3 regions of the Vibrio cidicii genome follow, and region 3 is predicted to be linked to each of the others. Evidence: predicted binding sites of a transcription regulator. Region 3 holds the regulator's gene; each other region holds the start of a gene.
The links. The regulator PurR, encoded in region 3, represses purine synthesis genes. The targets are predictions, from matches to a motif close to TNANGNAAACGTTTNCNTNA.
Positions count from the first base shown of each region.

Region 1: a site for PurR is predicted at 2,106-2,125, ahead of purT (formate-dependent phosphoribosylglycinamide formyltransferase). Genes of this name have one in related genera too.
Region 2: a site for PurR is predicted at 2,851-2,870, ahead of purL (phosphoribosylformylglycinamidine synthase). Genes of this name have one in related genera too.

Region 1 is NZ_CP035921.1:3,151,119-3,161,038, forward strand. It holds gene EWA64_RS15320 (thiopurine S-methyltransferase) at 128-781, shown strand; gene purT (formate-dependent phosphoribosylglycinamide formyltransferase) at 862-2,037, opposite strand; gene cdd (cytidine deaminase) at 2,172-3,059, opposite strand; gene EWA64_RS15335 (LrgB family protein) at 3,341-4,018, opposite strand; gene EWA64_RS15340 (CidA/LrgA family protein) at 4,020-4,391, opposite strand; gene sbcB (exodeoxyribonuclease I) at 4,440-5,861, opposite strand; gene EWA64_RS15350 (Rossmann-fold NAD(P)-binding domain-containing protein) at 5,997-6,164, opposite strand; gene EWA64_RS15355 (NAD(P)H-binding protein) at 6,212-6,700, opposite strand; gene cobT (nicotinate-nucleotide--dimethylbenzimidazole phosphoribosyltransferase) at 6,840-7,868, shown strand; gene EWA64_RS15365 (adenosylcobinamide-GDP ribazoletransferase) at 7,869-8,642, shown strand; gene cobU (bifunctional adenosylcobinamide kinase/adenosylcobinamide-phosphate guanylyltransferase) at 8,651-9,199, shown strand; gene cobC (alpha-ribazole phosphatase family protein) at 9,192-9,851, shown strand; gene EWA64_RS15380 (M3 family oligoendopeptidase) at 9,881-9,920, shown strand, end outside.
Region 2 is NZ_CP035921.1:2,441,063-2,450,982, forward strand. It holds gene EWA64_RS12215 (LysR substrate-binding domain-containing protein) at 1-134, shown strand, start outside; gene tadA (tRNA adenosine(34) deaminase TadA) at 161-700, shown strand; gene mltF (membrane-bound lytic murein transglycosylase MltF) at 1,129-2,715, opposite strand; gene purL (phosphoribosylformylglycinamidine synthase) at 3,011-6,919, shown strand; gene EWA64_RS12235 (DUF3622 domain-containing protein) at 7,078-7,395, shown strand; gene ltrA (group II intron reverse transcriptase/maturase) at 8,014-9,306, shown strand; gene EWA64_RS12245 (hypothetical protein) at 9,365-9,832, opposite strand.
Region 3 is NZ_CP035921.1:2,871,678-2,881,597, reverse strand. It holds gene mukB (chromosome partition protein MukB) at 1-1,208, opposite strand, end outside; gene mukE (chromosome partition protein MukE) at 1,205-1,927, opposite strand; gene mukF (chromosome partition protein MukF) at 1,908-3,245, opposite strand; gene cmoM (tRNA uridine 5-oxyacetic acid(34) methyltransferase CmoM) at 3,248-4,057, opposite strand; gene elyC (envelope biogenesis factor ElyC) at 4,155-4,958, shown strand; gene torR (two-component system response regulator TorR) at 5,056-5,769, opposite strand; gene torD (molecular chaperone TorD) at 6,008-6,652, shown strand; gene purR (HTH-type transcriptional repressor PurR) at 6,957-7,961, shown strand; cyclic di-GMP riboswitch class I at 8,153-8,242, shown strand; gene EWA64_RS14130 (TfoX/Sxy family DNA transformation protein) at 8,361-8,954, shown strand; gene EWA64_RS14125 (TVP38/TMEM64 family protein) at 9,106-9,795, shown strand; gene EWA64_RS14120 (putative signal transducing protein) at 9,799-9,920, shown strand, end outside.

The sequences.
Region 1 (9,920 bases), 280 kb from region 3:
TCGTTTCTGTTCAGTAGCCAATTTAACGTTGTTCGATTAACACAAGGTGAATGGCCTAACATTTTTCTGTTTTCAGCGCTTCTTTTTGGTTAGGCTAGGGCGAAAGTCACTTTAAAAGAAAGATAATATGAGAGATCCAGAGTTTTGGCACGGCAAATGGGCCGCTAATCATATCGGTTTCCACCTAGAAGACGTTAATCCGTTGCTGGTGCGTTTTTGGCAGGAAACAAAGCCTAAGCGCAGTGATCAGGTACTTGTTCCACTGTGTGGTAAATCGGAAGATTTAGCTTGGCTGGCGACAAAACATGACCAAGTCGAAGGCGCGGAGCTCAGCCACATTGCCGTTCGGGCGTTTTTTGCAGAGCACTTTTACACCCCGACGGTGACCACACTGTCAGGCCAGCATGAGCTGTATCAGTTTGATGAACTCGCCATTTATGCTGGTGATTTCTTCACGGCGCCGCTTTCCAAAGCCGATATCGTCTACGATCGCGCAGCCCTGATTGCGCTGCCCCAAGAGATGCGGCTTGAATACGTGCAGCGAGTGCGTTCGCTATTAAACCCGGGTGGGCGGATTTTGTTGATCACCTTGGATTATCCGCAAGAAGAGATGTCAGGACCGCCTTTTAGCGTTGCACAAAGCGAAGTAGAGCGTCTTTTCGCGGGTATGAAGGTGACACATCTGTTTGACGACATTGCCGATGAACGTCATCCGAAAATTGCGCAAAAAGGGTTAAGCCGTTTTGCTGAGCATGTTTACTTGATTGAAGCTACTGCCTAATTGAGTCGAAAGCAAAAAGGGTTGGCGAAATGCCAACCCTTTTCATTCGTGCAAATGGTATCGCTTGAAACGGTCTTAGTTTAGTAAATCACTTTCACTTTTTTCGCGCTGTCTATTGCGCCTTGAATCGCTTTTTCTAAACTTTGGCGACGAGTGAGGGCAACCCCAAGGCGACGACGCCCGTCGATATCCGGCTTGGCAAACAAACGCAACTGTGTTTGCGGCGCTTCCAGTGCATCGGCAATCCCATCGAAACGGATATTGTCTGATTTGCCGTTGCCAAGTACCACCGCTGATGCGGAAGGACCGTACTGGACGATTTTGCCAATCGGCATTCCTGTAAAGGCGCGTACGTGCAGGGCAAATTCCGACATTTCCTGAGAAATCATGGTCACCATGCCAGTATCGTGAGGGCGAGGTGACACTTCATTGAAGATCACTTTGTCGCCTTTGACAAACAGCTCAACACCAAAAATACCGTAGCCACCCAAGGCGTTGACGACTTCTTCAGCGGCGTACTCTGCGGCTTTAAGCGCGTTTTCTGACATGGCTTGTGGCTGCCAAGATTCGCGGTAGTCGCCATCTTCTTGGCGATGACCAATCGGCGCACAGAAGTGCACACCATCAGCGGCTCTTACCGTCAATAAAGTGATTTCATAATCAAAATCGATAAACCCTTCGACAATCACACGCCCTGCGCCAGTGCGGCCGCCTTCTTGTGCGTATTGCCAAGCCTTCTCAATATCTTGCGCAGATTTGATTACGCTCTGCCCTTTGCCAGAAGAGCTCATCACGGGCTTAACCACGCACGGGATGTTGACCGCTTCAACCGCAGCGACAAACTCTTCGTAGTTATCAGCAAAACGATACGGTGAGGTGACTAGCCCTAATTCTTCAGCCGCTAAGCGGCGAATGCCTTCGCGGTTCATGGTGAGTTTGGCGGCTTTGGCAGAAGGCACCACGTTTAAGCCTTGTTCCTCTAGCTCTACCAGTTTATCGGTAGCAATAGCTTCAATTTCTGGTACGACGAAGGCGGGCTTTTCCGCTTTAATGATTTTTTCCAGTTCGTCGCCATCGAGCATATTAAGCACATAGCTGCGATGGGCCACTTGCATGGCGGGAGCATCTGCATAGCGGTCGCAGGCGATCACTTCCAGACCCAAGCGTTGACACTCAATCGCCACTTCTTTGCCGAGCTCGCCTGAACCCAGCAGTAGTACACGAGTTGCTCCTTCACGGGTAGCTGTACCGAACATAGTTTGTTTTTCCTTAGAGAGTGAGAGCAGTAAGATAATCAGCGAGGGATGATACCCAAATTCACTGCCAAAGCAAACGTTTGCTGGTGCGGGCAAAAGAAAGCCCTGTGTAAAACAGGGCAAACGGAAATGGATTAGATATTGAGGTAAGTCACCGGAATATCAGGGTTGATTACTTCAAGAGTAGATTGGGTGCACGCAAGGTGGCTGATTTTGCCTTTGTGGCTCTCGACCAAAGCCGCCGACTGGATGTTGTCGAAGCGTTCACCATCAAGCAGCAGTTGCATCAAGGCCACTTGCAGCGGTGGGAGGCTAGGATTGAAAGCGGCGTTTTCCGCATAAGCACCCAGATAGGTTTTGCCGCTACGCACTTGCAGAGCGACACCGCTCAAGTTGTGTGTGTAGGGCGCATGGCTTCGATTCATCGCCGAGATGGCCGCTTTGAGCAGCTCGTCACTCTCGTCAGTGGAAAAACCGTGATCGACTTTCGTCATCAAGCCGGACTCAATGCCAAGGTCTGCCGGGCCAAAAGAATCGGGCAGGTAGTCGTGCAGTACTTTCTCGTCGCGCTGAGGTAGCTGAATTTTCAGCACTTTCGCCGTAGAGAGCTCATTCATAAACTGGCGGCAGTGTCCACAAGGGCTGAAGTTAATGGTGATGTCAGCAATGCCTTCTTCGCCTTTCATCCACGCATGGCTGATCGCCGCTTGTTCGGCGTGGACGGTTTGGCCCAGTTGTACGCCATTAAATTCCATGTTCGCGCCAAAATAGAGCTTTCCGGATAGACCGCGAACAATCGCGCCAACATAGAACTCTGAAATAGGGGCGTAAGAATAAGCCGCAGCGAAAGGCAACAGCGCGACACGCAGTTCGTTGTCTGCCAGTCCTGTCTTTTCCAATAGTTCATCGAACTGCTGTTTGGAAAGGGTCGCGTCAAAATGGTCGTCTGAAACGATAGGTGCAAGGTATTGAGAAATTGATGCCGGTGCGCTTGCTAGCGCTTGTTCAATACGACTCTTCATGATGAATCCTTGTTATTGCATGGAAGGATATTCTATGCGAACGACAAAAACCTACAGTGATACATCTCACATTTAAGGGTGCAACGAATTTGCACGTTGCATAGTTAGAGTGAGCTCACACATGTATTCGATTGCATTGAAAATAACTGTTAACGAGGTCGCAGTTTTTCCCAATGCGATTTTTATCTTTCAAAGTCTACAGTTAACACCAATATTGCCATTTTAGCGAGTGATTGACGGTTTAAGATCAACAGGTGCAGGCCCGAGAGTGGGCCTGACCATTAGTGATATGCCCAAATGGCTAAAGCGAAGAAGCAGGGTGCGAGAATCGAGGTAATCACGCCGCACAGGACCAGAGCAAGTGAAGAAAATGCGGCATCTCCAGGCTGCTTCTCCGCGCAGGTCGCGGTACCGAGTGCGTGTGACACCGTGCCCATGGTTAAACCACGTGCAATCGGGTGTTTTATGCCAATGAGATTGTAAATAGGATAGGCGAGAATCGCGCCAAATAAGCCAACCAGCAGCACGAGAATGGCAGCAACCGCCGCTTCGCCGCCCAACTGACTGGAAATTTCCATCGCTATCGGTGTGGTGACTGATTTCCCCAGCAAACTGGCGATTAGCGTGATGTCGGCGTGAAACAGCACAGCAATAGCGGTCGCGGTCATCATCGACATCACACTGCCGATCAGGCAAGCGAAAGTGATGATGCGCCAATTGGCTTTGATTTGCGGCAACTGCTCGTAAAGCGGATAAGCCAGTGCTACCACTGCGGGTTGCAGCATGTAACTGATCCACTGGTTGTCGGCGTAATAGCGTTCAAACGGGATTTTCAGATAAGTAAGCAGCGGGATCAAAATACCGATGCTGATCAGCAAAGGGTTCGCCAACGGCTTGTTGATTTTTATCGCCAGCCAGCGGGCAAAGAAAAACACCAGGAGAGTAACCAGTAACCACATATCAGCTCTCCTTATGCAAAACGCGATCAAGTAGCCAAGAGAGGCTGACTAAAACGATCAAGGTGCCACCAATCGCACTGGCTAAAATGGGTAGCGCGTTGGCGAGTAACAGATCGAAATGCTCCATTAAACCCACGCTGATTGGCACGAAAAGTAAAATCATGTAGCGGATCAACAAACTTGCGCCCGGCTTGACCCACTCGACTTTGACCAGCCCACTCGCCATGGCGAGAAACAGCACCAGCATGCCAATCACGCTGGCAGGAATGGAGGTTTCTAGCCAGTGGGAAATCGCCATGCCGATGTTGAGCGAAAGAAAAATAAGGCCAAATGACAACATCAGGTCAAGTAGGGTTTTCAAAGAGAATTTCATCTTGAGTAGAAACACACTGCTAAGTCAACGCCGTATGGCGCTCGATAATTATGAGATCAAGCTCTCAGTATAGCGGTAAACCGATTTCAATATCGCTATTTTCTTTTCATCGCTTTCGTGCTCATGCACCAAGTTTTCCAAATTGAGCATGTACTCTTCAATACGACTTTCGAAGTACTCTCGGCAATGGTTGGCCCAGCGACGTTGTTCGCTCTCATTCAATGTCCACGGATAGTTACGCGCACGATAACGAAACAGCAGCGGATCAATGCGCTTGTCGTTAAAGGTGATGTCGAGCGCAGCGAGGTTGTTTGGCTCGGTTTGACGAATAATATCCATCGCGGCGCGATCGGCTGGTGAGAAGAAACCGTCGTACAACTTACTGTCGACATCATCACTATCGGCAAACTCGCGTTCAATGGAAAAAAGTTGCACCAATTTTTCCCGCACTTCTGGGTGTTGACGTATCTGCGCTAAGTTGGCCAAACACTGCTCGCGGTCAATACCAATATTCGCCGCATTTTCTGCTGTCAGCGTTTTCGCAGGAGCCAAAATGGGACATTTATTGAGATGCACCAATTTCACTGGTACTGGCAGCAGCTCGTCAAGATCTTCTCGCTTGGTGTAAAGGCGTTCGTGTAACTGCTCGGCGCTTAGCTCAAACAGCGGCTGTGGATCTTTCGCCAAATCGATCACGATCACAGCGTTGTTATTGGTCGGATGCCAAGCCAAAGGCACCACCCAACTGGTGTACTGACATTCACGGCCAAGCATGCCGGATACGTGCATCAAGGGGGTCATGTTGACGATATCAATCAGCGCATTCAGCTTACGTTTATGGCGCATGTTGAAAAAGTAATCAAACAGTTTCGGCTGGGCCGCTTTGAGCTTTTTGGCCATCTCAATCGTGGCAATAACGTCGGCCATCGCATCGTGCGCGTTGCTGTGTTCGATGCCGTTGGCGACGGACAGATGCTCCAATTTGAAGCTGGTAAAGCCCTCATCATTTTCCGGCCAAGTAATGCCTTCTGGGCGAAGGGCGTGACAAGCGCGCATCACATCCAGCAGATCCCAACGCGAGTTGCCGTTTTGCCAACTCCACGCATAAGGATCAATGAAATTGCGATAACAGGTATAGCGAGTGACTTCGTCGTCAAAACGAATGCTGTTGTAGCCAAGGCTAGTGGTGTTGGGTTTTGACAGCTCTGCATGGATTTTGCTAATAAATTCGGGCTCAGACAGCCCCTCTTGCATCGCTTTTTGCGGGGTAATGCCGGTAATCAAGGCCGCTTCTGGCGCTGGAAGATAGTCGCTTGGCAATCGGCAGTAGATAACCAGCGGCTCGCCAATCACATTGAAATTTTCGTCGGTGCGTACCCCCGCAAACTGGGAAGGGCGGTCTTTAGCGGGGCTTACTCCCCAAGTTTCATAATCAAAAAAGAAGAATGTAGGCTGATTATCCTGGTGCATCCGGCGTACCATTGAGAGCTGCAAAAGGTGTATTAGACCATTGCACGCCAGCGCTGGCAACGACTTCGCAGGCGCTTAAGCGCAGAAAGGGCAAAGAGCATCAAACGGTCAGACACCCGACTCGCAGCGTAAAACCTAGCGAAACTGTGACAACAACTGTTCCATCTCAAGTTTATGCAAAATCTCTATTTTGCGATGAGGATGGCTGAAGGTGCGATAAAGCATTGCTTCGGCGACCGTGTCTGCGCTGACGGGTGTCCAGTTGTGTAGCCGGCCACGCAGCAAAGGGGTGATTGGTCGCATCAGGCATTGCAGCCATTTTTCGTCTTGGCGTTGCTGCTCTCGCGCTCCTAGCAAAGGGCCGGGCCGGGCCGGGCGATCACCATTTGTTCAAACTCCATCTGCATCAATGCATTTTCCATCTGTCCTTTGCACTTTAGATAGTGGAATGGAGAATGTGCATCCGCGCCCAAACTGGAGACGACGGCCAACTTGGACACGCCAAGCACCTTCATACTCTGCGCTACATGACAGACAAGTTCAAAGTCCACCTGTCGCAGTTTTGCTCGGCTGCCAGCTTCCTTTCGCGTGCTGCCCAAGCAGATAAACCCGATGGTGGGCCTTGGTAAACTTTCTTCCCAAGCGGTAATTTTGAGCTCAGGATCGAGCAGTAAATGTACCTTACCATTGCCTGTATGCTCGACCTGTGGCGGCCGGCGACTTAATGCGTAGACGGTGCTAATCGCGTCGTGCTGCAAAATGTGCTGAAGTAGCCTTGAGCCAACCAAGCCAGTCGCGCCAGCAATGATTACGCAGTGATTGTCCTGATTGATACTCATCGTTACTCCTAATTGATTCGCCGCTCATAGTGTTCAGCAAGTCGTCTTTACTATCATTAGCTTAGCGCTAGCGATCCGCTGTCGCTAGAGGTTACACTAAGTCACTTCTTTTTCCCGTCAGTTTAAGACAGAGGACGTCATGTTAGATCAACAATTTGCCGCGCAAATTCAACACATTATCGATAACAAAACCAAGCCGCTTGGCGCTCTCGGTCAATTGGAGACAGTGGCGTTGCAACTGGCACTCATCCAAAGTCAGGGCCAAAGCCAAGCGGCGGTGGAGATTGAACTGCGTAAACCGCAAATGTTGCTGTTTGCTGGTGACCACGGCATCGCGGATGAAGGGGTGAGCATCGCGCCCAGCGCAGTGACACAGCAGATGGTGCTGAATTTTTTGGCTGGTGGTGCGGCGATCAACTGTTTTTGTCGCGGCAACGATATTGAACTGACGGTCATCGACTGTGGCATTTTGTATCCGGTGGAGCAGGCTGCACCCAATTTACTGTTACGTCGCTTGGGCGATCGAACGCACAATTTTGCCCAGCAAGCGGCGATGAGTCTTGAGCAAGTCGAACAAGGTTTAAGCAATGGCGCAGAGATTGTTAAGCAGCGCTGTATGCTCGGGGCGGATTTATTGATGTTTGGCGAGATGGGCATTGCCAATACCAGTTCGGCTGCGGCGCTGCTGAGCGCGCTCTCTGGACATGAAGTGGATCACTGTGTCGGTAAAGGGACTGGCATTTCTGCAGAGCAGTTGTCATTGAAGATCAAACTGGTCGCACAGGGCGTCGGTCGCTGTCATGAGTTGCCCGTCAAAGAAGTGCTGGCGCAAGTGGGCGGGTTTGAAATCGTCACTATGGTGGGGGCATTTTTGGCTGCAGAACAGCAGAAAACGCCCGTGCTGGTCGATGGCTTTATTGTTTCGGTAGCAGCTTATGTTGCTACGCTTTTGCAGCCAAACGTACGAGATTACTTGCTGTTTGCCCACCGCTCAGAAGAGCAGGGGCACCAAATCGTGCTGCAACTGTTGGACGCACAGCCGCTGATCGACCTCGGCTTGCGTTTGGGAGAAGGCACTGGCGCCGCGCTGGCGTACCCATTGGTCAAAGCGGCGGCACAGTTTTACAACCAGATGGCCAGTTTTGAAAGTGCAGGAGTCACAGTGTAAATGGCGTTTCTTCGTTACCAGTTCGAGCTGTTTTGTCTGGCGCTGAGTTTTTTCAGCCGTTTGCCAGTGCCCGCCAACACGCCGTATTCCCCTGAGCGAATGAATCAATCTGGGCGTTATTTTGCCTTGGTTGGTGCGCTGCTGGGTGGTTTGTGCGCGCTGTTTTACACCTTGGCCGCGCAACTTGTGCCGTTTCAGGTGGCTATCTTGTTGATGATGGCTTTCAGCTTATTGCTGACCGGCGCGTTTCATGAAGACGGACTCACCGACATGGCGGATGGCATTGGCGGCGGTATGACGGTAGAAAAGCGCCTCACCATCATGAAAGACAGTCGTATCGGCACTTACGGCAGTGCAACCTTGACCATGGCGCTGCTAGGTAAATTTGTCTTTCTCACCACATTAGCGCGCCAAGCGGATTTTGTCCTGATTCTCATCGTTGCTTATACCTTAAGCCGAGCGGTAGCGGCGTCGCTGATTTACGACATGCCTTACGTCAGTGATGCCGACCAGAGTAAGAGCAAACCGCTTGCCAGCGCGCAATCCTCGTTCGATCTGGCGGTATTGCTCTTTTGTGGTGTGATAGCGGCACTGACCTTGGGCATGGCGAAAGGATTGTTGCTGCTGCTGGTTGCTGCGCTATTTCGTATCGGCTTTAAGCGTTGGTTGATGGCGCGGCTTGGCGGCTTTACCGGTGATTGCCTTGGCGCTGCGCAGCAATTGATGGAGCTTGGGATCTACCTCGTGCTGATTGCGATGATCCATAACGGTTAAGGCGGCAAATGAAAGCATTAATACTCGGCGGGGCTCGCTCAGGGAAATCGTCTTACGCGGAAGCACTGGTGCGAAATTGGTGTGAACAAAGCGCTGGCACGCTTCACTATCTGGCCACGGCGGTGCCGTTTGATAACGAAATGAGCGAACGGATTGCGCATCACAAAGCGCAGCGTGGCAACGGTTGGCAAGAGCACGAAGCGCCGCTGTTGCTAGCAGAGTATCTGGCAAGGTTCGAAGCGCAAGATGTGGTGCTGATTGATTGTCTGACGGTGTGGCTCAATAACTGGCTGTTTGAACTGGCAGAACAGGCGGATAACGCGCAGCTCGAAGAAAAAGTGGCTCAGCTTTGCCAAGCGTTAATCGCTTGTCCGGCAAGCGTGGTACTGGTGTCCAATGAAGTGGGGTTGGGCGTGGTGCCAATGGGTAAAGTGAGCCGCCTGTTTGTTGATAATGCCGGGCGAATGAACCAGCGGCTAGCGCAAATCTGCCAGCAAGTAACACTGGTCGCTGCCGGATTGCCACTGGACTTGAAGAAGGCTGAATGGCATGTCTAGCAAAGAGATTTATCTGCTTCGTCACGGAAAAACCACTGCGCCGCCGGGCCTTTACGGTGCCAGCGATGCAAAAGTAGACCCCAAGATGCAACACGCGATAGCGAGTGCCTTGTGCGAGCAGCTAACGCAAGAGCAAATCGTTCCGCTCACTCGGATTGTCACTTCTCCGCTGAGCCGTTGCCGAGTGTTGGCTGAGCAGGTCGGCAGTTTGCTCGGCACACCGCTGGTGGTTGACGATGGCTGGCGAGAAATGGCCTTTGGCGAACTCGACGGACGGCCATTTACGCAGCAAGATTACCCGTGGCCTTTGCTCAACGCCTTTTCGCGTGACCCTGCCCACACTGAGTTGCCCGGTGGAGAGCGTCTGGCTGATTTTCAACACAGAGTGATTCATGCTTGGGCGCAGATCGCCACTTCACAAGCTGATAAAGTGTTAATCGTCACTCACGGTGGCGTCATTCGCCTTATTCTCGCCCACCTTTTGGGTGTAGACTGGCGAAATCCTCATTGGTATCAACGTTTAACCATTGAAAACGCAAGCCTGACGCACATCAACTTGTTTACCGATAGCGACGGGGAATCTTACCCTACGGTGAAAAGCATTGCGCTGCCGCTGCGACTCAGGGACGAACAGACGAAGCAAAATTGGTAATAAAAACAGATTTAATTAAGGAAAACAGCATGACAGCGCCAAGTTGGGATCTCACTATCGCCTACGCCG
Region 2 (9,920 bases), 430 kb from region 3:
TGCTGCCAAGCTATCGTGATGACCGGGAAGGGGTCTGGGCGCTTTATCCGCAAAACCGCCATTTATCGCCGAAAGTGCGTTTGCTGGTGGATTATCTGGCGCAGCATTTATCTGCACCGGCGATGCCGCTATAATTGCGCCCCCAACAGATGAGGTTTCCATGACAGATACAACCGCCACTTTTACCCCTGAAGATGAACATTTCATGCGCCGAGCGATGGAACTTGCCCAGCAGGCTGAAGCAGAAGGTGAAGTGCCCGTCGGTGCGTTGCTGGTCAAGGATGGTGAGATCATTGCGGAAGGATGGAACCGTTCCATTGGTGCCTGCGATGCCACTGCGCACGCCGAAATTCAAGTGCTGCGCAAAGCGGGTGCGACGCTGCATAACTATCGTCTGCTCGATACTACCTTGTATGTGACGCTTGAACCGTGTCCGATGTGTGCGGGTGCCTTGCTGCACAGCCGGGTTAAACGCATCGTCTATGGTGCGCCGGATCTCAAAGCCGGTGCGGCAGGCACAGTGATGGATCTGTTCAGCAGTCAGGCTGCGTATCACTATGCCACGGTGGAAAAGGGGGTGTTGGAAGAGGAATGCCGCCAGCAACTGCAGGCGTTTTTTCAACGTCGGCGCAAAGAGATCAAAGCGCAGAAAGAGGCGTCAAAGCGCGATGCTGGGCAAGATGATGGCGCGACTAACTAACGAGAAGAGAGATAAGCGGGCAAACATCTACCGAGCGTAGATGTTTGCGAATGATTAAGCGTGATTGACAAGATGAACGAAAATACGGTTACGTGCGCTAATTTTTCTTTTAGTGTTGGCTAATTTACGTTTGCGGCGGTTAGCGGCAACGGTTTTATTTAGGCGTTTTGATTGGACACGACGTCTCAACATCACGACCTCCTGCTTACGACAAAAAATCCCCATCAGCTCTGCTTGTTCCCATCACTGGGAGTGAAGAATGAATGGAAATGGTTGATTGAGAACTCAAGCGCAGTGCGCGCTAAAGCCGCCTCTACTGGCTAATAAGGCGCGTTCAGTGACAACGCGCCAGTAAATAGCGAATGGGCGATTTTAGAGAAACCCTTCCCCAAAAATCAATCCACCAAGAGAAAAATCCTCGGCAGGAACTACTTTTCTGCCGAGACAGATGAGAGCTCGGCTTCATCCGACGGTTCAGATGCAACATCCGATATCTCATCGGGGGTGAGTAACTCTTCGCCTTCAAGCGGTGGAATAACCAATATTTCCCCGTCATCATTGGCTTGTAAATAAGATCGTTGCCCCACATGACCGATGATCGACTGATAGTAGCGGCGAATGTTTTCCACGTAATTTCTCGCCTCATCACCACGGGCAAAGCCGTAGCGGGTTTGGCTAAAATATTTCTTCTGCCTTAGCAGTGGCAATCTCTCTTTGACATCGCCCCAAGAGTCGGGGTTAGCGCCCTGTTTTTTGGTCAAGCGGCGCGCGTCCATCATATGACCGAAGCCAACATTGTAAGAGGCCAAGGCAAACCAAATTTTCTCATGCTGGGGAATCGACTCTGGCACTCGCGAAACAATACGGCGCAGATACTCAACGCCGCCTTTGATCGATTGTTCCGGATCAAGGCGATTTCTCACCCCAACACTTTTCGCCGTAGGTAGGGTCAACATCATCATGCCGCGCACACCCGTTGGCGATTTAGCCAGTGGGTTCCAATGGGACTCTTGATAAGCCAATGCAGCGATCAAACGCCAGTCAAATTCCGCCGAATATTGCTCAAACAGCGGTGCCCATTTCGGTAAACGGCTGTCGAGCGCACGAATAAAGGCACGTGTGTCGACGTAATCAAAGGAACCGATGTGGCCGATGTACTTTTCTTCAAGACGCGCCAGCTCCCCCGATTGGTTCACATCGCCAAAGAACTCTATCAACATGGCGTACAGCGATTCATCTGGCGAACGGCGCACAAACCAAGAGACAGGTTGATCTTCCGTCAGCTCAAAAGCCAGAGCAAGGTCTGGATACAAACGCTGGGCAAGAGAGAGCTCAACCGAATCGGTTACGGTAAAACGCAGTTCACCTTGCGAAACCTTTTTCAGCAGATCGTTGGTGTCAGCGTTGGAGATCACTTGGAAGGCAAGCTCGGGGTAATCCTTCTGCAATCTTCTGAGCGTAGAAGCGTACTGAGATTGTTTAACCACTTGCAACGTGGCCGCTGCGGCGTCATTGATGCTGTCATCGCCTTGCGCTTCGCTGCTGGTGTTCTGTTGCTTTTCTGATTGATAGCTAATGAGCTGCTCAAGGTTGCGCGGACGTAAATCGCCATTCTTGTACACCACTTGTTGGCTGACGTAGTAATACGCAGGTCCCGGGCGAAACTGGTTAACGGCATTTTTGCTTTGGCTCAATCCGGTCGCGATCAGGTCAATGTCACCACGCTTGAGCATTGGAAACAGCTCGGCTTGGCGGTAAGCGGGTTTGATTTCCAAACGCACGCCAAGTTGGTCAGCAAATTGACGGGCCAGTTCATAATCTAAGCCGGCTTGACCATCGGGGCCGATGTAGTAAGAGAGCTGGTTATTGAGCGTTCCCACGCGCAGTACGCCGCGTTGTTTGATCTGATCCAGCTCGCTGGCGGGTTTTGACTCTATCTGACAGGCAGAGAGCATCAGCACGGCGGCCGAGAGTAGAAGATAGTGGCGGATTCTGGCGAACGGGATCAAGCGCATTAACGATATTCTCAAGAAGCAATTGGTCCCTTTATATCAAAGCTCGCTGCACTGGCAAAGTAAAAGCCTGATTTCTCATCGCCGATGTTCAAGCAACAGAACATTTTGCCTGTATTGCTAGTTTGACAAAAAAAATGACGCAAACGGTTGCTTTTGCTGTTACATCACAAAAATAAATCCATTATAATGCGCCCGCAAAGGAGAGGTGGAATCGGCATAAGTTCGCAAGTTTTTCATTAAGTTTTTGAATTTATTCCAATATCACCTTAATCAATTGCATAAGAGACCTAAGCACATGAGAATTTTGCGTGGCTCCCCAGCTCTTTCTGAGTTTCGTGTTAACAAACTTCTGGAACTTTGTCGTGAACAAGCCCTGCCTGTGAGCGGTATTTACGCTGAGTTCATGCACTTTGCCGACCTCAAAACCGAGTTAGACGCTCAGGAACTGGAAAAGTTAGAGAAGCTGCTGACTTACGGTCCAACCATTCAAGAACACGAGCCACAGGGCTTACTCCTGCTGGTGACGCCTCGTCCGGGCACTATTTCTCCTTGGTCTTCTAAAGCAACGGATATTGCGCACAACTGTGGTCTGGCGTCGATCAAACGTCTGGAACGCGGTACGGCATACTACGTTGAGAGCGAAGTGGCGCTGACGCAAGAGCAGGTAACCACTCTGCAAGCCTTGCTGCACGATCGCATGATGGAAGTGGTGTTCACGGAACTCGACGCGGCACAAGCGCTATTTAGCGTGGCAGAGCCAGCGCCAATGACTCAGGTGGATATCCTCTCTGGTGGTCGTGTTGCGCTGGAAGAAGCCAACGTTTCCCTTGGTCTGGCACTGGCGGAAGATGAAATTGATTACTTGGTGGAGAACTTCATCAAGCTGGGTCGTAACCCGAATGACATCGAGCTGATGATGTTTGCTCAGGCGAACTCTGAGCACTGTCGTCACAAAATTTTCAATGCGGATTGGACTATTGACGGTGTTGATCAGGACAAATCGCTGTTCAAGATGATCAAGAACACCTTCGAAACCACGCCGGATCACGTGCTGTCTGCCTACAAAGACAACGCGGCGGTAATGACCGGTTCGAAAGTCGGCCGTTTCTTCCCGGATCCGGACTCACGTCAATACACTTACCACCACGAAGACGCCCACATTCTGATGAAAGTGGAAACGCACAACCACCCAACGGCGATTTCGCCTTGGCCAGGTGCGTCAACCGGTAGCGGCGGTGAAATTCGTGATGAAGGCGCAACCGGTATCGGCGGTAAGCCAAAAGCGGGTCTGGTGGGCTTTACGGTATCTAACCTGCGCATCCCTGACTTTGTTCAGCCTTGGGAAAGTGATTTTGGTAAACCAAGCCGCATCGTGAGCGCGCTGGATATCATGATTGAAGGTCCTCTGGGCGGCGCGGCATTCAACAACGAATTTGGTCGTCCAAACCTGCTGGGTTACTTCCGTACTTATGAAGAGAAAGTCACCTCGCACGCGGGTGAAGAGATCCGTGGTTACCACAAGCCAATCATGATTGCTGGCGGCATGGGTAACATTCGTGACGAACACGTACAGAAAAAAGAAATCCCGGTTGGCGCGAAACTGATCGTGCTGGGCGGTCCGGCAATGAACATCGGTCTGGGCGGCGGCGCAGCGTCTTCAATGGCGTCGGGTCAGTCGGCAGAAGATTTGGATTTTGCTTCAGTACAACGTGAAAACCCAGAGATGGAACGTCGTTGTCAGGAAGTGATCGACCGCTGCTGGCAGCTGGGCGATGCGAACCCAATCGCGTTTATCCACGATGTGGGCGCGGGCGGTATCTCGAACGCACTGCCAGAGCTGGTTAACGATGGCGATCGTGGCGGTAAATTCCAGCTGCGTGACGTGCCAAACGATGAACCGGGCATGAGCCCGCTGGAAATCTGGTGTAACGAATCGCAAGAGCGTTATGTGCTGGCGGTTGCGCCGGAGCACATGGCGGCATTTGATGCTATCTGTAAGCGTGAGCGCGCACCCTATGCAGTCGTGGGCGTGGCAACGGAAGAGCGTCATCTGACTCTGGAAGACAGCCACTTCGATAACATGCCAATCGACATGCCGATGGACATTCTGCTTGGCAAACCGCCGAAAATGCACCGTGAAGCGACCACGCTGAAAGTGACCAGCCCAGCGATTGATCGCAGCGGTATCGAACTCAATGAAGCGGTGGATCGCGTGCTGCGTCTGCCGGCTGTGGCTGAGAAAACCTTCCTGATCACCATCGGTGACCGCACCGTGACCGGTCTGGTCGCTCGTGACCAAATGGTTGGTCCTTGGCAGGTGCCAGTGGCCAACTGCGCGGTAACGGCAGCAAGCTACGACACTTACCACGGTGAAGCGATGTCTATGGGCGAGCGCACTCCTGTCGCTCTGCTTGACTTCGGCGCATCGGCGCGCCTGGCGGTGGGTGAGTCTCTGACCAACATCGCGGCAACCGATATCGGCGATATTAAACACATCAAACTGTCAGCGAACTGGATGTCTCCTGCCGGTCACCCGGGTGAAGATGCGGGTCTGTACGAAGCGGTGAAAGCCGTGGGTGAAGAGCTGTGTCCTGCGTTGGGCCTGACCATTCCGGTTGGTAAAGACTCGATGTCGATGAAGACCAAGTGGAACGAGAACGGCGAAAACAAAGAAGTGACCTCGCCGCTGTCGCTCGTCATCACCGCGTTTGCGCGTGTGGAAGATGTGCGTAAGACCATCACACCACAACTGCGTACCGATCTGGGTGAAACATCTCTGGTGCTGGTGGATCTGGGTAACGGTCAGAATCGTCTGGGCGCGACGGCCTTGGCGCAAGTTTACAAGCAGTTGGGTGACAAGCCGGCTGACGTTGACAATGCCGAGCAACTGAAAGGCTTCTTCGATGCGATGCAAACTCTGGTTCGCAACGACAAGTTGGTGGCTTACCACGATAAAGGCGACGGCGGTCTGTTTGTCACGCTGGCTGAAATGGCGTTCGCGGGTCACTGTGGTGTGAAAGCCAACATTGAAACGCTGGGTGACGACGTACTGGCTGCGCTGTTCAACGAAGAGTTGGGTGCGGTAATTCAGGTCAAGAGCGATGAACTGAATGCGGTATTGGCCACGCTGGCGGCTAATGGTCTGGCAGATTGTTCACACGTTATCGGTGAAGTTGACGCATCAGATGCATTTGTGGTGACTTCGGGTGAACAAGTCCTTCTTCAGCGTTCACGTACCGAAATGCGTACCATCTGGGCCGAAACGACACACAAGATGCAAGCAATGCGCGACAACCCAGCGTGTGCCGATCAAGAATTTGCGGCGAAAAAAGACAACTCAGATCCAGGTCTGAACGTGTCACTGAGCTTTGATGTCAACCAAGACGTCGCGGCACCTTACATCGCCGCTTCGATGATCAACACAGGCGCGAAGCCTAAGATGGCGATTCTGCGTGAGCAGGGCGTGAACTCACACGTTGAAATGGCGGCAGCGTTTGACCGTGCGGGCTTTGACGCAGTCGACATTCACATGAGCGACATTCTGACTGGCCAAGCGGTACTGGATGAGTACCAAGGTCTGGTTGCGTGTGGTGGCTTCTCCTACGGTGACGTGCTGGGCGCGGGTGAAGGTTGGGCGAAATCGGTGCTGTTCAATGCACAGGCTCGCGAACAGTTCGAGCAGTTTTTCAACCGTCAGGACACGTTCTCGCTAGGTGTGTGTAACGGTTGTCAAATGCTGTCTAACCTGAAAGATCTGATCCCGGGTGCAGACTTGTGGCCACGTTTCGTGCGCAACGAATCGGAGCGTTTTGAAGCGCGCTTTAGTCTGGTTGAAGTGCAGAAGTCGGATTCTGTGTTCTTCGATGGCATGGCAGGTTCTCGTATGCCGATTGCGGTCTCTCACGGTGAAGGTCGCGTGGAAGTTCGCGACGAAGCGCACCTCAGCGCGATCGAGCAATCAGGCACGGTTGCCGTCCGTTTCGTGGATAACTTCGGCCAGCCGACTCAGCAGTACCCGAACAACCCGAACGGCTCGCCAAATGCGATTACCGGTCTGACAACCAAAGACGGCCGCGTCACCATCATGATGCCGCACCCAGAGCGTGTCTTCCGCACGGTGGCGAACTCATGGCACCCAGATAACTGGGGTGAAAATGGTGCCTGGATGCGTATGTTCCAGAACGCACGTAAGAATCTCGGTTAATCGCCAGTAACAGTACCTTATCTCTTCAACCGCTAGAGCTTTGCTCTGGCGGTTTTTTTATCCAGTGATGGATAGCCAACCTCTTTTATTTGTGCTCTAATACCGCGCTTGCCAAGGGATGGCGTTGATCCCTTAATAATCCCTTAGGAAACTTTCAAATGTCGAAAAACAAAAAATTTGCTATCCGCGTAACTGAAAAACGTGAAGGTTGGGCGGCAGAGATCACTCGTCAAGTGACATCTCGTAAGACAGTTGTCTCCAAGCGCCAAATGGGTTTTGAAAGTGAAGCGCTGGCTCAAGCTTGGGCGGAAAAAGAGCTGGCTGAGTTTGTGCAAAACCAAGTTGTTCGTAACGAGCGCAAAGGCCAAATGCGCAAGGAACGTGAAGCGGAAGCGCTAAGCGCGAAAATTCGTAAAGCTGAATTACGCCGCACACGTGACGCTGAAATGGATGACGAAGAAGACGACGAAGCGTAAGCTCACGCTCTCTGACCAAACAGAAAAGCCCTGATTCGCAATCAGGGCTTTTTTCTTGTGCGCCGAGCATGGCGTTGATCTAGGAGGTGAAAGTCCTCTACGGGCTCAGTCGAGCGAGAACCGTTAGCCTATGCAAGGGTGTTCACCGTGAGGTGAAACCTGAAGGAAGCAAACGGCAAAACTTGGTTGTGACGAACAGAAACCTGATAGTAGGCCTGTACAACTTGGGTAACCTAGCAATAGATAGAATAGCCCAATGCCTCGACGGGAAGTGTGTATAGGTAAATCAGGCATGACCAAGGGAAAGAGCAACGTCTTACCTCGGGAGATCTCATTGCCTGTCTCAGATGAGACTAATACAGCAGTGATGTTGTGTGATGGGCAATGAGAAGTCAGCAGAAGGCATAGTACTTTGAGGAAGTACAACTCAAAGGAAGGCCTGAACTGAATATATCAAGAAGCAGTCACTAGACACTCAATCATGTGGAGTCATAGCAAGATGAAAATCATCTCTACGTCCCAATGGGCAATACCGCAAGTAAAGCTCATGGTCACGAAGAATGACAAGCATGATCGGCGTAGAAAGGAGGACGAGTCTTGGTGACCCCTACTGCGCTGATGGAACAAATCAGCTCCTCAGCGAATTTGAACCATGCCCTTCGACGCGTGAAGAAGAACAAGGGGTGCGCAGGTGTCGACAGACTCGACATCACAGCGACCATTTCTAAACTTCGGCAAGCTTCAAATGGGCAAGCGCTCCGCCAGAGTCTTCTGGACGGAAGCTACCAACCTCAACCTGTTCTGGGTGTAGAAATCCCCAAGCCGAATGGTGGCGTCAGGCAATTAGGTATCCCCACGGTACTGGATAGGATAGTCCAACAGGCGATCACATCAGTACTGTCAGACATCTATGAGCCGAGGTTCTCCAACAGCAGCTACGGGTTCAGGCCGAACCGCAGTGCGCATCATGCGCTTGCGGCAGCAAGCCGCTATATCAGAGAAGGGCGGGGTTATGTAGTGGATATCGATCTAGCCAAATACTTCGACACGGTGAACCATGATAGGCTGATGCGCAGATTATCTAAGGACATTAGTGATAAACGAGTATTAAAGCTCATCAGGTCCTATCTACAGGCAGGCTTAATGCGAGATGGGTTAGTAGAGCGAAGACAACGAGGAACACCACAGGGTGGGCCATTATCTCCGTTACTTTCCAATATCGTATTAGATGAACTGGACAAAGAGTTAGAGCGAAGAGGGCATAAGTTCTGTCGATATGCAGATGACTGCCAAATCTACGTTCGTAGTGAGGAAGCCGCCCATCGAGTCAAAGAGTCGATAACGGAGTTCTTGGAGCAGAAGCTAAAGCTCACGGTAAATCGAGAGAAAAGTGCAGCAACAAGAGTGACGGAGCGAGCCTACCTAAGTCATAGCTTCAAGATAGACGGAACTCTCCTGATATCAAAACCGGCACAAGCTCAAATGAAGCAGCGAGTGCGGAAAATAACGAAGCGAAATCGAGGTCGAGAGTTGTCGGTAATCATCACCGAGTTAACCCAATACCTACGAGGTTGGCAGCACTACTTCAAGCTCGCCCTAGGTCAAAGTGCGATGCAGCGCTTGGACGAATGGATACGGCGTCGGTTGAGATGCTACCGCCTGAAACAGCGCAAACGCAGATACAGCATAGCGACATGGTTACAACGCCAAGGTGTAACAGAGCGAAATGCGTGGAAGCTGGCGATGTCAGATAAAGGGTGGTGGCACTTAGCCCTCTCGCCCCAGTTGAATCACGCCATGCCAATCAAATGGTTCAAGGAGAGGGGATTGTACTCATTGAGAGATGGGTATGAGTCACTAAAGGTATATTCGGAACCGCCGTATGCGACCCACGCTTGTACGGTGGTGTGAGAGGATGGAGGCCGTGAGGCCTCCTCCTACTCGATTTCATCTTTTGGCGTTGCCGTTTTTATTCGAAGCAATCGGATGAAATCGACAGGCTGAGTGAAGCGTCGTTTTTTACGACATACGGCGGTTGATTACCCCATTTACCTGATGGTACAAGCGTTTGCTGATAAATCTGTCTGCTCTTATGCTTTGGTAGATCAATATGTTGCAAGCCATCCGACAGATCGTTGGCTTCACCGTAATCGAAATCTAAGTGAGAAGTGGCTTTTTCTTTTTGTGACAAAATGCACTTGGCTCGATTTTGTACACCGTCGATTTGCCATTCAACCTGAGTGGGCCGTGCATCCAGATCTAAGTCCGTTGGCGCTGTTTGAGCTAAAAGGTCAGTATCGTTGTTTAGTCGTTGAACGGTGAACTGTTCTTGTAGGTACTGGGCTATTTTGCCACTTGGCTCTCCAGCAGAGTGTGCGAAAAGAGAGGGGCTCAGCAGCATAGCGCTGAGCGAGAGATGGAAACGTTTGGGTAGCATTGAATCAGAATCGACACTGGAAATAACATCCAAACATCATAAAGACGAATTAAACACTGTTCAATTATGATTTTGTATTGATTTGTAT
Region 3 (9,920 bases):
TGATAGTCAGCGAGCTGAGTCTTGAGGCTATCCACCTCTTCTTCGGCCACCGTCGCCTGCTCTTCGGCCATCAATACGCGCTCTTGCGCCTCCTCAACGACCATACTCTGCTCTTCGAGACGCTCGTTCAGTTCTTCAAGATCTTCTTGATAACGCTCGATCTTCTCTTGCTGACGCAAGGCGTTTTGTACCAACTGCAAGTGATCCGACGCCGCTTGATAATCTTGTTCTAATGCTGATTCCGACTCGATCAACAGCGCCAGCTCTTCCTGAACGCGAGTCAGTAAGCTATTTTGTTCAATCAGCATTTCGCGTGAGCCAAACAGCTCAGAGCGCAGAGAAAGTGTTTGCTCTAACTTGTTGCGGCGATCGTTGGCGTGGCGCATGTAGTCGGCGGCCACGTAGTTGGTTGATTCGGTGATCAGGTGTTTGAACAGATCACGATCCGCCTGCGTGGTTTTGATCGCTTCCAGCGTCATGCGGTTTTCGCGCAGAGCCGATTCCATGTCTTGGAAGGCTTTTTTCACCCCACCGTTTTGCGGTAAGAGATAATCGCGCAAAGAGCGGGTGATGGCGCTTGAGATACCACCATAAAGCGAGGCTTCAATCAGGCGATAGAACTTAGAGCGGTCACTTGAGTTACGCAGCTTTTTCGGGATCACGCCAAACTCAAACATTTGCGAGTGGTAATCGACAATCGATGGGAACGATTTAAAGTGCGCGCCCTCAAATTGGCCGACACACTCTTTCACGTCATTCAACTGGCGCACGCGAGCCTGAGTAGACGAAACAGTTTCAATCAGCACATCGGTCGGCTTCACATGGCTCGGCAAGCCTTGAATCACAAACGGTTTGATGTCGACTTTTTTATCGCGCCCTGCCACCTGCTGCAGTTTCACTGCAAACAGCAAACGTTGGTTGCGCGAGTTCACCACATCCAGCGCCGCATAACAGGCACCTGGCTGCAACTTACCGTAGAGGCCTTTGTCACGTGAAGCTTGGCTACTCCCCGCCTCAGTGGTATTGCGAAAATGCAACAAGCTTTGGTCTGGGATCAAAGCGGTGATAAATGCCGCCATGGTGGTCGATTTACCCGCACCGTTGCCGCCCGAGAGAGTCGTCACCAGACCATCGATATCAAAAGTACGAGCAAAGAAGCCGTTCCAGTTGACCATGGTCAGCGATTGATACTTACCTCTTTCAATCATGCTTCACCCTCTAATTCTGCTTGCTCGTTAAATTCACTATCGTCTTCATCACCCAATAGGCTGCCTTGTGTTGGCTCTTTGGTATGCACCACCGCTTCACCGTCGCGGATAAGGCGAAGCTGCGCTTCACGCATGTCATCGCCAACGCGAACGTCAGCGCCAAAGCGGAATACCGCCTCACTGATGCTGAATTTACCGGTATCGCCGATATGGATGATCATGCCAAGACGGCGCAAACGACGAAGTGAGGTGCGCACTTTCTCAAACAGCTTTTCGCGGTCAAGATCCGAGCCAGAAGCGCGGTTAGTGACCAGCTTCATCAGCTTCTTCTCATCCGCCAGTGCCAGCAACTCTTCGTACAGTTCTTGATTGGTGAAGATGCCTTCGTGCGCCAAACGTTCTGGGCTAAGGTAAAGGAAACAGAGCACTTTACCCACCAGCATGTCCAGTTCAGACAAAACGCTGCGACCAATCAGCGAGGTCGAGCGCGGGCGCAGATAGAAAAAGCCTTCCGGCGCTTTCACCAGCTCGGTGTTGTAGCGCTGATAAAAAGACGATAGCTCAACTTCAAAGTCGCAAAGTAGCGCGTGGTTATCCAGATCTTCGCTGGAGATATGACGTCCTGCACGCAGCAGGCTATCTAAAGCGGGAAAAAGCGGGTTACAAATCGCTTTGGCCAGATTCTCTGGCATGTATTCATTAATATCGGTTGATGACATTTGCTTGTACCTTTGCACCAAAATCGTTGATCGCCTGCCAATCGGGCTGAATCGCCTGATAATCCGACTCGGAATAGCCAAGACGAACCGCTTGGTCGATAACCATTCGTGCTAAATCAAAATGATGAGTCTGAGGATGTTGCGCGAGGTAATCGCGCAGTACTGCGCCAAGATCAATCGGTCTACCCTGCTCTTTATGCGCTTTAAGCATGCCGCCAATACGCTCAGCAAGCTCATCATTGACTTGTTGAAACTCTTCATATTCCACTTCTGTGGGGACTTGTCCGGTGACTTCTTCATCACGCAACATCAGCGCTTCATCGCGAAGATCGCTCAGGCGCTCTGCATCGGCATAGGTGAGATACCAAGGCAGGTCAAAGTAGTCCTTCACCGATTGGCGTAGGCGCGAGCTAAAGGCGCGGTTCTTATCCATATCGATGGCCGTACGGATAAACTTGTGCACGTGGCGGTCATAGCCGATCCACAAATCAATCGCCTGCTGTCCCCAACTGACGATGCGATCAAGTTTCATCTGCAAACCAAACAGCGTCTCTTCGATAAACTCCAGTTCAGGATCGCCATAAACCAGTTCTTGGATATCCAAAATCTGCGTTTGTAGCTCGTCGCCTGCCGCTTGTAGCGTATCTTGTAACTCTTTGAGTGTATTGGAGGTTTCAGACAGCAGAGACTCACAGTTGTTGATCGCATCACGCCAGTCTTTGTTGAGCAAATCAGCAATCTGCTGTTTAACCGATTGCTGCTGTTCATCCATCACACGCTGGTTGAGATCGATCTGGTCAAAAATCTCACCGACCGAGTACTTAAGCACCCCATAGACATTTTTCTTCCAATGCTCTGCGGTTCCCCCCTTCTGAGCGGCATCAATGGCTCTGGCCATTTCACCAGCCACCATAGAGAGCTGAATCGAGAGGCGGAGTTTGGAAAACTCTCGGTGACGGACGTAATAGTCGGTGATACCAATCGCCAGTGGTGACAAACGATAGATGCTTGCTCCATCGGTCACTTCACTGGTAAAACGGCTGATAAGGCGCTGTTTAACCAGTTCGTTAATTGCGTTGTTGGCTCGAAACGCCGACGCCTCACCTGTTTCTTCAAATAATCGAGTGACGATAGTAAACGCATCATGCAATTCACCTTCACCCAACTCTTCATCGAACCTTTCGTTACTTAACACCGCGATGGCTATCAAAAATGCCAGACGTTCTGTGGTCAGGTTCAATGAGAAATCGTGCTGCTTAACCCAGCTCACCAATTCATCGATTGGTTGCTCTGCAGCATTGAGAGTTGTCTCACTCATTGTTATTCCTGCTTTTCTTTCTTTTTCGCCCATACGTGGATGTATCGGCCTAACGAGAGGTATGGTTCTTGTCGGCACAACTGTTTTTCCAGTGCCAACACGTCTTCATACTGGTAGTCGCCCATATTCTGTCGGTTACCTATGTAATCGCTAAAACAGCGAATACCGGATTTTCCACCAATCTCAAATCCTGCATCTTCAATCCACTGATAAACCTGTTGCGGATCGAGGCCTTTTTGCGGTTGCAGTTTAAAGCGTTTGCGATGCGGCATGCCTTGCAAAACATGTGGAATATTACCGCACACCACATTTTTATAAACCAAACCATGATGGTTATAGAACATGATGGATGCCGCCCCGCCGGGTTTCACTTGCTCAAGCAGCGTCTCTAACGCACTTTTCGGATCGGCTAACCACTCCATGACCGCATGAAACAGCAATAAATCCACTGGTTGCTCCAAATGTTCAGCAATGGACTGCACCGGAGAATGGATCAGCCGATACTGCGCAAGCAAACCGTTTTTTGCAATATCCTGTTCAGCCAATTGCAGCATTTCAGAAGATAGATCACATAACGCAACCTGATGTCCGAGCTTAGCAAGCTTTTGCGACATTTGTGCTAAGCCACCGCCCGCATCGAGAATAGTCAGCGCCTTCGTGCCAGCATCGATTGCGGTCAAAACCTGCTCAAGGTCTTCCCAAACAATCACTTGGCGGATCTCACCTTTATCTGATCCGTAAATATTTTTTGCAAATTTGTGGGCAATATCGTCGAAATTACGGTCTTGGTTCACTGTGGCTTGGGTTATCATATCGAATCGTGCTGCTATTCTGTCATAAGGAAAGCAGGAATAAAGAGGGATTCTCTCTTTTTTACTGTCAAGTGATGTTTTTTCGGACTATTTCTGTATGTTTGAGCTGAAAAAAGCGGTATCTGCGCTTCTCATGCCTTTGCCTGCGCTACTCATCATCGGCCTGCTCGGCCTGATGTTGATTATGTTTACTACCAGGCAAAAAACAGGTTGCTTTGTCATTTTATTCTCTTTTACTGGCATTTTTCTGGTTTCATTCCAACCCGTTGCCAGCAAACTTTTAATGCCTCTAGAGCGCCAATACTCGGTCTTTCTACCTGAAGTGCAAAGTGTCGATTACGTGATGGTATTGGGTAATGGCCATGTAGTGGACGACCAAATTCCCCCGACCTCTGAACTCAGTCGCACCGCCTTGATGCGCCTTGCTGAAGGGATTCGCATTTTGCGTATGTACCCGGGAGCAAAAATGATTTTGTCTGGTTACGCTGGCGGTTCTGAAATCAGTCATGCCCGGATGATGGCGAATGTGGCTCTAGCGCTTGGGGTAGCGAAATCCGACATTATCTTGTTGGAAGATGCCAAAGATACTTGGGAAGAAGCACGACAGGCCGCCGCTTTTGTTCGGCAGAAGCAGTTGGTGCTGGTTACCTCGGCCAGTCACATGACCCGAGCTTTGAAAGAGTTTAACGATGCCGGCTTAACCCCTTTGCCAGCCCCTACCAACTATTTGGCGCAAAAAGAGATCACCCAAGCTTGGGACAAATACGCGCCAAAAGCGCTCTATTTAGAGCAAACCGAACGCTATTGGTATGAAACTTTAGGCATTATTTGGCAATCTTTGCGCGATTTACTGACCACTGCACCTAACAACGAAAAAGTCGCCGCGAAAAATCCTGCTTAAAACGAAGCCATCCAATAAAAAACGAGCTGACTGTGCAGCTCGTTTTTTATTGTTCGACACTGAGATCAAGCGGTCTGCTTTAGCGCATTTCTGGCTTTTAATCGCCTGCGAACATATAGCCTTCGCCGTGAACTGTGACAAAAATTTGCGGATTCTTGGGGTCAAACTCCATCTTGGCACGCATGCGGCGAATCAGCACGTCGATGGTGCGATCGTTAGGCGCATCAACACGATGGCTAATCATGTTTAAAATGCGCTCACGGCTCAGCACCTGGTTGGGATATGACGAGAGTGCTACTAATAACTCATACTCCGCCTTGGTTAATTTTACCGGTTCACCATTGCGGCTCAATGCCCGACGATGAATGTCAAACGTCCAATCAGCAAAGCGCACAACATGCAGCTCCTGCTCGTCGGCACGCCCTTTTTGCTTTGCCGTATCGGTTAAAGACATACGCCATAGCAGGTTCTTCACTCGAACTAACAGCTCTCTTAACTCAAACGGTTTGGTCACGTAATCATCCGCCCCCATCTCCAAACCAACAATTTTGTCTATGCTATCCGTGCGACCTGTCACTAATATGATGCCGATATCCGATTGACCACGCAGTTCACGGGTTAAAAGCAAGCCATCTTCTCCAGTGAGATTAATGTCCAACATCACCAAATCGATGGCTTGGTTGTTCAATACCTCACGCATTTCTGCTCCACTTTCTGCTTCACTGACGGTATATCCTTCATTTTGGAAGTAACCCACCAATTTAGCTCGTGTCACTACATCATCTTCTACGACTAATACGTGATAGCTCATTTACACCACTTTCTGTCATTCTTGTCTACGCCGATTTATTCTATTCATAAATAGTCACATTTCTAGCGTCACATCAAAGTTAACCCAACAATCTCAGGTTTTATTGATTCAAGACAAGCTTATTTTTTGCCCATTTACAAGGTGACATATAATTAAATAACCCATTAATAATTAGGGCGACCGCTGTTCATTTTTATTGGTTAGACTAATCAGAGAAGCCTTGAGGAGCAGGAATAAAATGCAAGAAATCAAAACCTTTAATGAAAAACGTGCCGAAATTTACTGGTGGTTTTCGAGTCTTTTTGCCAAAGAGTTAAACCAAGTCGAACTGGACAAATATCACAGCGCAGAAATTCGCTCATTTCTTTCTGATTTAGCCGAAAATGACCGTTTGCGGATTGAAGCGCAGCAACTGGTGGAAACACTGAATAAACTGCTTGACCGTCAAGATGCTCAACTTGAACTGGCCGCAGACTTTTGCGACCTTTTTCTGAAAAGCGCAAAACATGGCGCTTTGCCTTACGCTTCTATCTATCTCGATCAATCCGGGTTACTCAACGCTGAACCTGCCAGAATAATGGAAAAACTGATGACAGATCACGGCGTAAAAGTGAGCGAAAATATCAATGAACCTGCGGATCACCTCGCTATTCAACTGGACTTTTTAGGCCATCTAATTATCCGCTCGAATGAGCTGGAACAAGAGCGCCATATGGAAACCGCACTTGCCGAGCAGCAGCAGTTTATTGAAAGCATGCTGCTTTCTTGGCTGCCGCAATTTTACCAGCAGTGTATTCAACACGACCAATTTGGCTTCTATGCCAGTGTCGCAAAACTATTAATTGCATTTTGTAAACTGGACAGTGACTATTTACTTAGATAATAATTACAGGCTTATCAATAGAGCAATCACTCGAGTGAAGCTTAACCAATAAAGTGTGAACACGGATACAATATTCGCGTGCTGAGCTGGTTGCCTGCTGACGTATCTCGATATAAAATTGAGACCGCAAACGATAAAATATGAATTTAATGCAAACCGCTGAAAAACAGCGGTTTTTGTGTTTTTTTAGCTAAGCTGCTGCTTTTCTTGGGTCTCTTTCCATGTTCAAGACCGATGCAAAGAAAGGTAGCAAGAGCGTTACCCGGCCAACTATTCCCGCGGTAACCTTGGACAGGACAAGACTATGGCCACAATTAAAGATGTCGCACGTTTAGCCGGCGTATCAACCACGACCGTTTCACACGTGATCAACAAAACCCGCTTTGTTGCAGAAGCAACTCAAGAAAAAGTAATGAAAGCGGTGGATGAGCTCAACTACGCGCCCAGCGCCGTCGCACGCAGTTTGAAATGCAATACAACTCGCACCATTGGCATGCTGGTTACTCAGTCAACTAACCTCTTTTTCTCTGAAGTGATTGATGGCGTAGAAAGCTACTGCTACCGCCAAGGTTATACCTTGATTCTATGTAATACCGGTGGCATCTATGAAAAGCAGCGCGACTATATCCGTATGCTGGCAGAAAAGCGCGTCGACGGTATCTTGGTGATGTGTTCAGATCTGACCGAAGAACTGCGTGAAATGCTCGATAGACACGCCGATATTCCAAAAGTAATCATGGACTGGGGTCCAATTAGCTCACAAGCCGACAAGATCATCGATAACTCGGAAGAAGGTGGCTATCTCGCAACCAAGTACCTGATTGATAACGGTCACAGCAAGATTGCCTGCTTGAGCGGTCATTTTGAAAAAGCGGCGTGTCAGGAGCGAATTCTTGGCTTTAAACGCGCAATGGCAGAAGCGAACCTAGCGGTCAACGAAGATTGGATCTTAGAAGGTAATTTTGAATGTGACACTGCAGTACTGGTCGCCGATAAGATTGCCTCTTGGGACGATCGCCCAACCGCGATTTTCTGCTTTAACGACACTATGGCACTTGGTCTAATGAGCCGTTTACAACAACTCGACATTCGTATTCCCGACGACATATCAGTGATCGGTTACGACAACATAGAACTGGCCGAGTACTTTTCTCCACCGCTTACCACGATTCACCAGCCAAAGCGCCGTGTGGGTAAAAATGCATTTGAAATTCTCCTAGAACGCATTAAAGACAAGGAGCACGATAAACGCATTTTTGAGATGCATCCAGAAATCGTTATCCGCGACACAGTTAAAAAACTGAACTGAGAATGTTAAAAAACAGACGCCATTTCGGCGTCTGTTTTTTGTGTCAAAACAAAATCATTATTGTGACAAATAACCAGATACTGTCGCACACGAGTTTTTCCTCATTTCCCGCAAACTATTACCTGAACCAAGATCACACTTTCAATCCTAAAATGTGATGTTAGTCCAATAGAAATCGTATCCTTTAGCTGTCACGCACAGGGCAAACCATCTGAAAGGGTGGGACGCAAAGCCTCCGGCCTAAACCAAATACTGTTTTGGTAGGTAGCGGGGTTCCCGATGGCAAAAATGCATTACATTAAGTTGACTCTCTAATGACATCTTGTATGCATTGGTTTGCTAATCTCTCGGACCTGATTTATGGGTGGCGTAATTGTAATTACACCGAGATAACACATCATGGATAAACCGATACTCAAAGATTCGATGAAGCTTTTTGAGCAACTTGGTGCGATAAAATCTCGCTCTATGTTTGGCGGATTCGGCCTTTTTGCAGATGAGACCATGTTTGCATTGGTCGTCAAAGATCAGCTCCATATTCGCGCGGATCAAAATACAACCTCATTGTTCGAAAAACAGGGCCTTAGGCCTTATGTTTACAAAAAACGTGGCTTCCCTGTTGTTACCAAATACTACGCGGTAACCGATTCACTTTGGGACAACAAGACGGCATTGATGAGCGTCGCAAGACAAGCTTTGGACAGCGCCCGAAAAGAAAAAGAGCTTCAAGCTGTTGCCAAACCCGATCGTCTGAAAGATTTACCAAATCTAAGGCTGGCAACTGAGCGTATGCTGAAAAAAGCAGGTATTGAAACGGTTGAGCAGTTGGAAATTCAAGGCTCTGTTGGTGCTTATGAAGCGATCAAAAACACGCACAGTGGAAGTGTTAGCCTTGAACTATTGTGGGCGTTAGAAGGCGCTATCAATGGGACACACTGGAGCGTCATTCCTCAAAAGCGCCGAGATGAGCTAGTCAACAAGCTTTCCTCTTAAGCTTGAGTAAGTTTCTGAAAGCCACTTTCACAATGAAGTGGCTTTTTCTTTACTCGGCGTATTCAACGCTGTGCTTAGTTTTTTCGCTTTGTATGAAATTTTTTTGTGCTTTTTCCTGTCTTAGATTAAAGAATTTAACTTGGAAAATACGATGAACAAAAAACTGCTTTTTGGCCTTCTTTTAGTCAGTGTGATGGCTATTTTACTCTATCACTTTGCGCCCTACCTCACTTTAGAAAATGCCAAAGCTCAACAGCAATTACTTAGCAACTTTATCAGCCAACATTGGCTAACGGCCGCAATCACTTATTTTTTTCTATACGTTGCTCTGACTGCTTTTTCCATCCCCGGAGCCACTGTCGTTACCTTACTCGGTGCTGCTTTGTTCGGATTTTGGTTTAGTTTGTTGCTCGTCTCTTTCGCCAGTACCGTTGGGGCTACATTGGCATTTTTAAGCAGTCGATATTTGCTAAGAGAGTGGGTGCAAAAGAAATTTTCTGATAAGTTACAGGCCATTAATCAAGGTGTTGAGCGAGATGGTTCTTTCTATCTGCTATCACTTCGACTAATCCCCGTGTTTCCTTTTTTTCTAATCAACCTTCTGATGGGGCTCAGTAAAATGCCTGCCAGTCGCTTTTACTTAACCAGTCAAATTGGCATGCTACCCGGCACGGTTGTCTATCTAAACGCCGGAACACAAATCGCCGAGATCGATTCACTCTCCGGGATCGTTTCACCTGCCGTTTTGCTGTCGTTTCTATTACTTGGGCTTTTTCCTATGGTAGTGAAATGGTTGATGAACAAATATCGCCCTCAGTCTACTGTAGAGAGTGAACGGTAAAAGATGCGTGTATTTACTGCCAATTCTCCTGTTGAGGCACATATCGTCTGTCAACTATTGAGAAGTGAGAATATCGAGTGTGAGATACGGGGAGAGAATCTGTTCGGTTTAAAAGGTGAGCTACC